DNA from 3 places in the Allobosea sp. RAF48 genome. Region 1 is predicted to be linked to each of the others. Evidence: predicted binding sites of a transcription regulator. Region 1 holds the regulator's gene; each other region holds the start of a gene.

Region 1 (2,260 bases):
CATCCGCCGCAGTCTTGCCGAAATGGGCGGCATGGCCGAGCGCATGCTGGGCGACTCCACCGTGGCGCTGGTGCGCCGCGACACCGGCCTCGCCCAGAAGATCATCACCGCCGACCAGCGCCTCGACAACCTGCAGCGGGACGTCGAAGAGAAGGCGGTGCTGACCATCGCCCGGCGCCAGCCGCTCGCGAACGACCTGCGCGAACTGATCTCGGCGATCCGCATCGCGGCCGACATCGAACGCGTCGGCGATCTCGCCAAGAACATCGCCAAGCGCGCCGTCGCCATCGCCGGCCAGTTCCAGCCGCCGCACCGCGCCGTGGTCGGGCTCGAGCACATCAGCCGCCTGGTGCAGGCGCAACTCAAGGACGTGCTCGACGCCTACGCCGCAGGCAACGAGCAGAAGGCGCTCGAGGTCTGGCGCCGCGACGACGAGATCGACGCGCTCTACACCTCGCTGTTCCGCGAACTCCTGACCTACATGATGGAGGATCCGCGCAACATCACCTTCTGCACGCATCTCCTGTTCTGCGCGAAGAACATCGAGCGCATCGGCGACCACACCACCAACATCGCCGAGACGATCCATTACCTCATCACCGGCGACTCGCTCGACGTGAACCGGCCGAAGCTCGACACGACCAATATCGAAGTCGAGGCGGTCACGGGCAGCTGAGGCGAGGCAAGGAATCATGGCCGCACGCATCCTGATCGTCGAGGACGAGGAGCCGCTGACCCTGCTGCTGCGCTACAATCTCGAAGCCGAGGGCTTCGAGGTGGACAGCGTGGCGCGCGGGGACGATGCGGAGCTTCATCTGCGCGACCACACCCCCGATCTCGTGCTGCTCGACTGGATGCTGCCGGGCCTCTCGGGGATCGAGCTTTGCCGCCGGCTGCGGTCGCGACGCGACACCGAGCGCGTGCCGATCATCATGCTGACCGCGCGTGGCGAGGAGACCGAGCGCGTGCGCGGGCTCGCGACCGGCGCCGACGACTATGTGGTGAAGCCCTTTTCGTTGCCGGAGCTGATCGCGCGCATCCAGGCGCTGCTGCGCCGCGCCAAGCCGGGCCATGTCGCGGGACTGCTTGCCGCCGGCGACCTCGAACTCGACCGCACCACACGGCGCGTCCGCCGCGCCGGCAGCGAGCTGCATCTCGGCCCGACCGAGTTCAGGCTGCTGGAGTTCCTGATGCAGGCGCCCGGCCGCGTCTATTCGCGCGCCCAACTGCTCGACGCCGTCTGGGGCCGCGACGTCTATATCGACGAGCGCACCGTCGACGTCCATGTCGGCCGGCTGCGCAAGGCGATCACGCCCGCCAATACCAAGGACCCGCTGCGCACCGTGCGCGGCGCCGGCTACGCCTTCGACGAGACTTTTGCGCGCAGCTGAGCGGCGCTCCAGCTCTCCTCTTCATCGCGACTGGCGATGAACCTTGCCTGCTCGCTCGCGTTGACCCCGAAGGTCAGCGCGAGCCAGAGGAGGTCGCCATGAGCAAGATGCGCCCATCCCGCCGGCCAGTCGAAGCGACAAGGGCCCGGGCGAGCCGGATCATGCCGGGCACGATATGCGCAGCGCTAGGAGGTGGCGAGCGCCGCCCGAGCCAGCATGACCAGCAGGGCAACACCCGCATCAACACGAGCCATCAGGGTCTCCAGCAGGATCGTTGAGGAGGCTGCCCCATGCTGGCCTCGACGAAGGCGCCGCGAAGCATCCGGCACGGCGGCCGGGCTCGTCCCATGAGAATGCGGAGAAGCCGGCGGACATCCGCAAGCCGCCTGCCGACGACGAAACCCGGCAGGTTCGCGTTTTCGGGCGGTGGTGGCGAGCGCGACAGCCATCGCTCGCATGATCCGGCCCGCAAGGGTGGCGGCCCCGCGAGAAGCCCCCTACAGGACGATCCCTGAAGGGGCCGGCAGGAGCCTCAGCCCTCTCGGTAGAAGAGGCGGCGCAAGCTGTGCTTGGCCGCTTCCAGCGTCCTGCGCCGCTCGGCCGGCAGGTTCCGGCCGGCGCGGTTGATGTAGAAAGTCAGCATCGACATCGCCGAGCGATAGGGGCTCGACTTGCGGAGCCGGCTGTGTTCAGCCGACCGCTTCAGCGAACGTGCGATCCGTCGCGGATCGCCCTGCTTGAACACCGCCTTCTCAAGATCGAGCGCGTTGCTCCGGGTGGTGATATCGGCCGACCACCTGCGTTTGTGGGCAGTCATGGCGTCCTCCTGTCGGTCAGGCGTTTGGCCCGCCCTCGATGTCACCGGCCCA
Region 2 (2,260 bases), on a different contig from region 1:
ACCTTCATCTGAACAGGCAGTGATCAGGCTCGCGTGCAACGGCGAAGCCGCTCTCTTGCGTCTTGCACAGACCATGCCGCCAGCCGCTTGCGCGGGCCGGCGGCATGGCAAGGCTCAGTTCTTCGGCGCCGCCTTGGACTCGTAGCGCTTCGACCATTCGGCGAGCACGCGCTCGCGATTGTCGGCCATCCAGGTCAGGTCGTTTTTGATCATCCCCGCCTCGGCATTGGCAGGATAGTTCGCCGGCTTGTTCTCGACACCCGGCGCAGCCACGATGGCGTAGGTCTTCGAGTAGAGTTCGTTCGCCTCCTTGGTCGTCGACCAGTCGGCGATCTTCTTGGAGACGGAGAGGTTCTTGCTACCCTTGACGATGGCGCTGGCTTCCATTTCCCAGCCCACGCCTTCCTTCGGAATCACGACCTCGATCGGCGCGCCTTTGCTCTTCTCGGAAGCGCCGCGCATGTCGAGCGCCAGACCGATGGTGCGCTCGCCGCGCGCCGCCTGCACGCAGGGCGCGGAACCCGAATGCAGATATGCCGCGATGTTCTCGTGCAGCCCGTCCATGAACTTCCAGCCCTCGGCCTCGCCCATGCTCTGCAGCCAGCCGGCGACCATCAGATAGCCGGTGCCGGAGGAGGCCGGATGGGGCATCACGATCTTGCCCTTGAAAGCCGGGTTGAGCAGGTCCTTCCACGAGCTCGGCACGGGCACGCCCTTGGCCTCGGCGGTATTGTAGCAGACCACGCCGAGATAGGCGTCCATGCCAGTCCAGGTATAGGGGCTGTTGGCATCGCGGAACACCGGCTTCAGCGCATCGGCGCCGGCCGGCTTGTAGGTTTCCAGCAGCCCGGCCTTCTCGAACATGAGCAGGCTCGATGCGGCCAGGCCCATCACCATGTCCGCTCGCGGATTGTCCTTTTCGGCCAGGAAGCGGGCGGTGATGACGCCTGTGGAGTCGCGGACCCAGACGACCTCCGCTTCGGGCACTGCCTTCTCGATCGAGGCCTTGAACGGCCCGAGTTGGTCGTTCTCCAGCGCGGTGTAGATCGTCACCTTCGTCTTTTGGGCCTGCGCGGCGCCGGGAAGCGCGAGTGCGAAAGCGCCGATAACACAGGAAGCAAGCCAGCTCTTCATTGTTCTCATCCCCTCGTTATGTTCAGTTTGGGCACTCTTGCGGCGCTTCATTCCCCTGGATTTGGAAAAGCCGGCGGGTCGAGCCGCCGGCTTTGGTCTTTCTTCGTCTTCAAGCGGTCCAGGGCATCGACCAGGTCTTGACGTTTGTGAAGGATTTCATGGCTTCGACGACGCCCTCCTTGTAGCCGAGGCCGGAATCCTTGATGCCGCCAAAGGGAGACATCTCGATGCGGTAGCCGGGAACCTCCCAGAGGTTCACGGTGCCGACCTCCAGCTCCGCGACGAAGCGCTGGATGTAGTCGTAGCGGTTGGTGCAGATGCCGGAAGAGAGACCATAGGCGGTCGAGTTCGAGATCCGGATCACCTCGGCGATGTCGTCGGGCACGCGCACGATCGGGATCACCGGGCCGAAGGTCTCCTCGTGCACCAGTTCGCAGTCATAGGGGATGCGGTCGACCACCGTCGGGTGGAACAGCGCGCCCTCGGCCCTCTTGCCGTAGAGCACCTCGGCCCCCTTCGTCACGGCATCGTCGACGCGGGCCTGGAAGAGCGCGGCCGAGCGGGCGTTGATAACGGTGCCGACATCGGTCTGCGGGTCCATCGGGTCGCCGCATTTCAGCTTCCTGGCCTTCTCGACCACCAGCTTGGAGAAGGCGTCGGCGACGCTCTCGACCACCAGGATGCGCTTCACCGCCGTGCAGCGCTGGCCGGAGTTCTTGGTCGCGCCGGTGACGGCGAGCTCGGCCGCCTTGTCGAGATCGGCATCCTCCATGACGATCAGCGGGTCGTTGCCGCCGAGCTCGAGCACGATGCGCTTGTAGCCGGCATTGGCGGCGATGTGCTTGCCGACCCTGACCGAGCCGGTGAAGGTCACCAGGTCCGCATCGGGATCGGTAATCATCGCGTCGCCCATGGTTGAGGGGTTGCCGGTGACGACCGAGAGCATCTCCGGCGGCAGCCCGGCCTCGTAGAGCACGTCGGCCAGCGCCAGCGCGGTCAGCGGGGTCAGTTCGGTCGGCTTCAGCACGAGACGATTATTGGTCGCGATCGCCGGGGCCAGCTTGTGGCTGACCATGTTGAGAGGGTGATTGAAGGGCGTGATCGCCGAGATCACGCCGAGCAGCGG
Region 3 (2,260 bases), on a different contig from region 1:
GTCGTCTTGCGGACATGATCGAGCGTGAAGCCGGCATCGAAGAAGCGGATGAAGGGGCCGACCGCGGCCGCCGCATTGTTGTCCTTGGCCTTGCCGAGCAGCAGGGCCGAGCGGCCCTCGACATCGCGCAGGTTGACGTCGTTGCCGAGCGTGGCGCCGACGATGCGTCCGTCCGAAGCGACGATCAGGACGATCTCGGGTTCCGGGTTGTTCCAGCTCGATGCCGGATGCAGGCCGGCGTCAGTGCCCGTGCCGACCGTCGACATCGCCGGGGCCTTTGTGAAGATCTCGGCATCCGGCCCGATGCCGACTTCGAGATACTGGCTCCAGGCGCCCTGCGCGATCAGCACCTCCTTGAGATGCATCGCCTCGGCCGAGCCGGGCTTCAGCTTGGAGAGGTCGTCGCCTATCAGCTTGCCGATCTCCTCGCGGATGGTCGCGGCCGCCGCCGGGTTCCCGCGCGCCTTCTCCTCGATGACGCGCTCCAGCATCGAGATCGCGAAGGTGACGCCGGCCGCCTTCACCGCCTGAAGGTCGAGCGGCGACAGCAGCCAGGGGCGCTTCGGATCGCGGCCGTCCACAGGCGTGTTGGCAAGGATCTCGGCGAGCGAGCCCAGTGCCTCGCCTTTCGCAGCGCGCAGTGCGGCCGCCGGATCGGCGCTCTCGCAGAGGTCGCGGCTGGTCGGGAAGGTGGCGGTGATGTCGACGACCTGCCCGTCGCGCAGCGTGACCACCGCCGGGCCGCCGAGATCGGGGCGCCAGACGCGGCCGGCCAGCGCGGCGGCGGCGGCATCCTGTGGCAAGGTCGTCGAGACGGAAAGGGCGAGGCTCGTCATGATGCGGTCCGGAAAAGGCGAGTCAGGATGCGCAGATCAGCTGTTTATGCGTGAATGCGCAAGCCGGGCCGCGGCCATAAGTGCCTTGCAAAAACTGTCATCGTTTTGTCATTGAAATGTCGCCTGCGCTTCATGCTAGCTTGCGCACCAACGACAAGAACCGCGGCGGCGCCCGCCCGCGGAAGGGAGACACTCCATGAGCATCAAATCGCGCATCCTGATGTCGGTCGCCGCTTTCGCGCTCGTCGGCGCTTCGCCGGCCCTTGCGCAGACCGAAATCCAGTGGTGGCATGCCCTGACGGGCGCCAACAACGACGTGGTCGTCAAGCTCGCTGAGGACTTCAACGCCTCGCAGAAGGACTACAAGGTCGTCCCGGTCTACAAGGGCTCCTATCCCGACGCGCTGAACGCCGGCATCGCCGCTTTCCGCGCCGGCCAGGCGCCGCACATCCTGCAGGTCTTTGAGGTCGGCACCGGCACGATGATGTCGGCCAAGGGCGCGATCAAGCCGGTTCACGAGGTGATGAAGGAAGCCGGCGAGAAGTTCGATCCGAACGCCTATCTCCCCGCCATCACCGGCTATTATTCGACGGCTAAGGGCGACATGCTCTCGATGCCGTTCAATTCGTCCTCGATGGTGATGTGGTACAACAAGGACGCCTTCAAGAAGGCGGGCCTCGACCCGGCGAAGCCGCCGAAGACCTGGCCCGAGACCTTCGAGGCCGCCAAGAAGCTGAAGGCTGCCGGCTACGACAAGTGCGCCGTCTCGAACGCCTGGGCGACCTGGGCCAATATCGAGCAGTTCGGCGCCTGGCATAACATCCCGCTCTCGACCAAGGTCAACGGCATGGCCGGCTTCGACGCCGTGCTGAACTTCAACAAGAGCCCGGCCTTCCTCAAGCACTGGACCAATCTGGTCGAGCTGCAGAAGGACAAGACCTACGATTATTCCGGCCGCACCAACAACGGCGAAGGCCGCTTCACCTCGGGTGAGTGCCCGATCTTCCTGACCTCCTCGGGCTTCTTCGGCAACGTCAAGGCGAATGCCAAGTTCGACTGGGGCAATGCGGCGATGCCGTATTATCCGGATGTGCAGGGTGCGCCGCAGAACTCGATCATCGGCGGCGCCTCGCTGTGGGTGATGGGCGGCAAGAAGGCGAACGAGTACAAGGGCGTCGCCAAGTTCTTCACCTTCCTCTCGGATGTCGACCGTCAGGTGAAGCTGCATACCGAGTCGGGCTATCTGCCGATCACCAAGGCCGCCTACGAGAAGGTCAAGGCGTCCGGCTTCTACAAGGACAAGCCCTATCTCGAGACGCCGATCCTCGAGCTGACCAACAAGACCCCGACCGACAACTCGAAGGGCCTGCGCTACGGCAGCCTCGTCCAGATCCGCGACATCTGGTCGGAGGAGCTGGAGGCGG

The links. Region 1 encodes PhoB, which activates phosphate uptake and scavenging genes when phosphate is short. Its sites were predicted from a motif close to TGTCATNNANCTGTCAT; they were not measured.
Region 2: AB4Z10_RS09410 (putative 2-aminoethylphosphonate ABC transporter substrate-binding protein) is a predicted target of PhoB. The motif match lies at 1,138-1,154, and genes of this name have one in related genera.
Region 3: ugpB (sn-glycerol-3-phosphate ABC transporter substrate-binding protein UgpB) is a predicted target of PhoB. The motif match lies at 932-948, and genes of this name have one in related genera.

The regions. Positions count from the first base shown of each region.
Region 1 is NZ_JBFRDZ010000015.1:166,501-168,760, reverse strand. It holds gene phoU (phosphate signaling complex protein PhoU) at 1-676, shown strand, start outside; gene phoB (phosphate regulon transcriptional regulator PhoB) at 693-1,391, shown strand; gene AB4Z10_RS24405 (hypothetical protein) at 1,490-1,669, shown strand; gene AB4Z10_RS24400 (DUF3175 domain-containing protein) at 1,924-2,208, opposite strand; gene AB4Z10_RS24395 (SpoIIAA family protein) at 2,225-2,260, opposite strand, start outside.
Region 2 is NZ_JBFRDZ010000004.1:108,729-110,988, reverse strand. It holds gene AB4Z10_RS09410 (putative 2-aminoethylphosphonate ABC transporter substrate-binding protein) at 115-1,134, opposite strand; gene phnY (phosphonoacetaldehyde dehydrogenase) at 1,244-2,260, opposite strand, start outside.
Region 3 is NZ_JBFRDZ010000007.1:67,308-69,567, forward strand. It holds gene AB4Z10_RS14870 (fumarylacetoacetate hydrolase family protein) at 1-836, opposite strand, end outside; gene ugpB (sn-glycerol-3-phosphate ABC transporter substrate-binding protein UgpB) at 1,039-2,260, shown strand, end outside.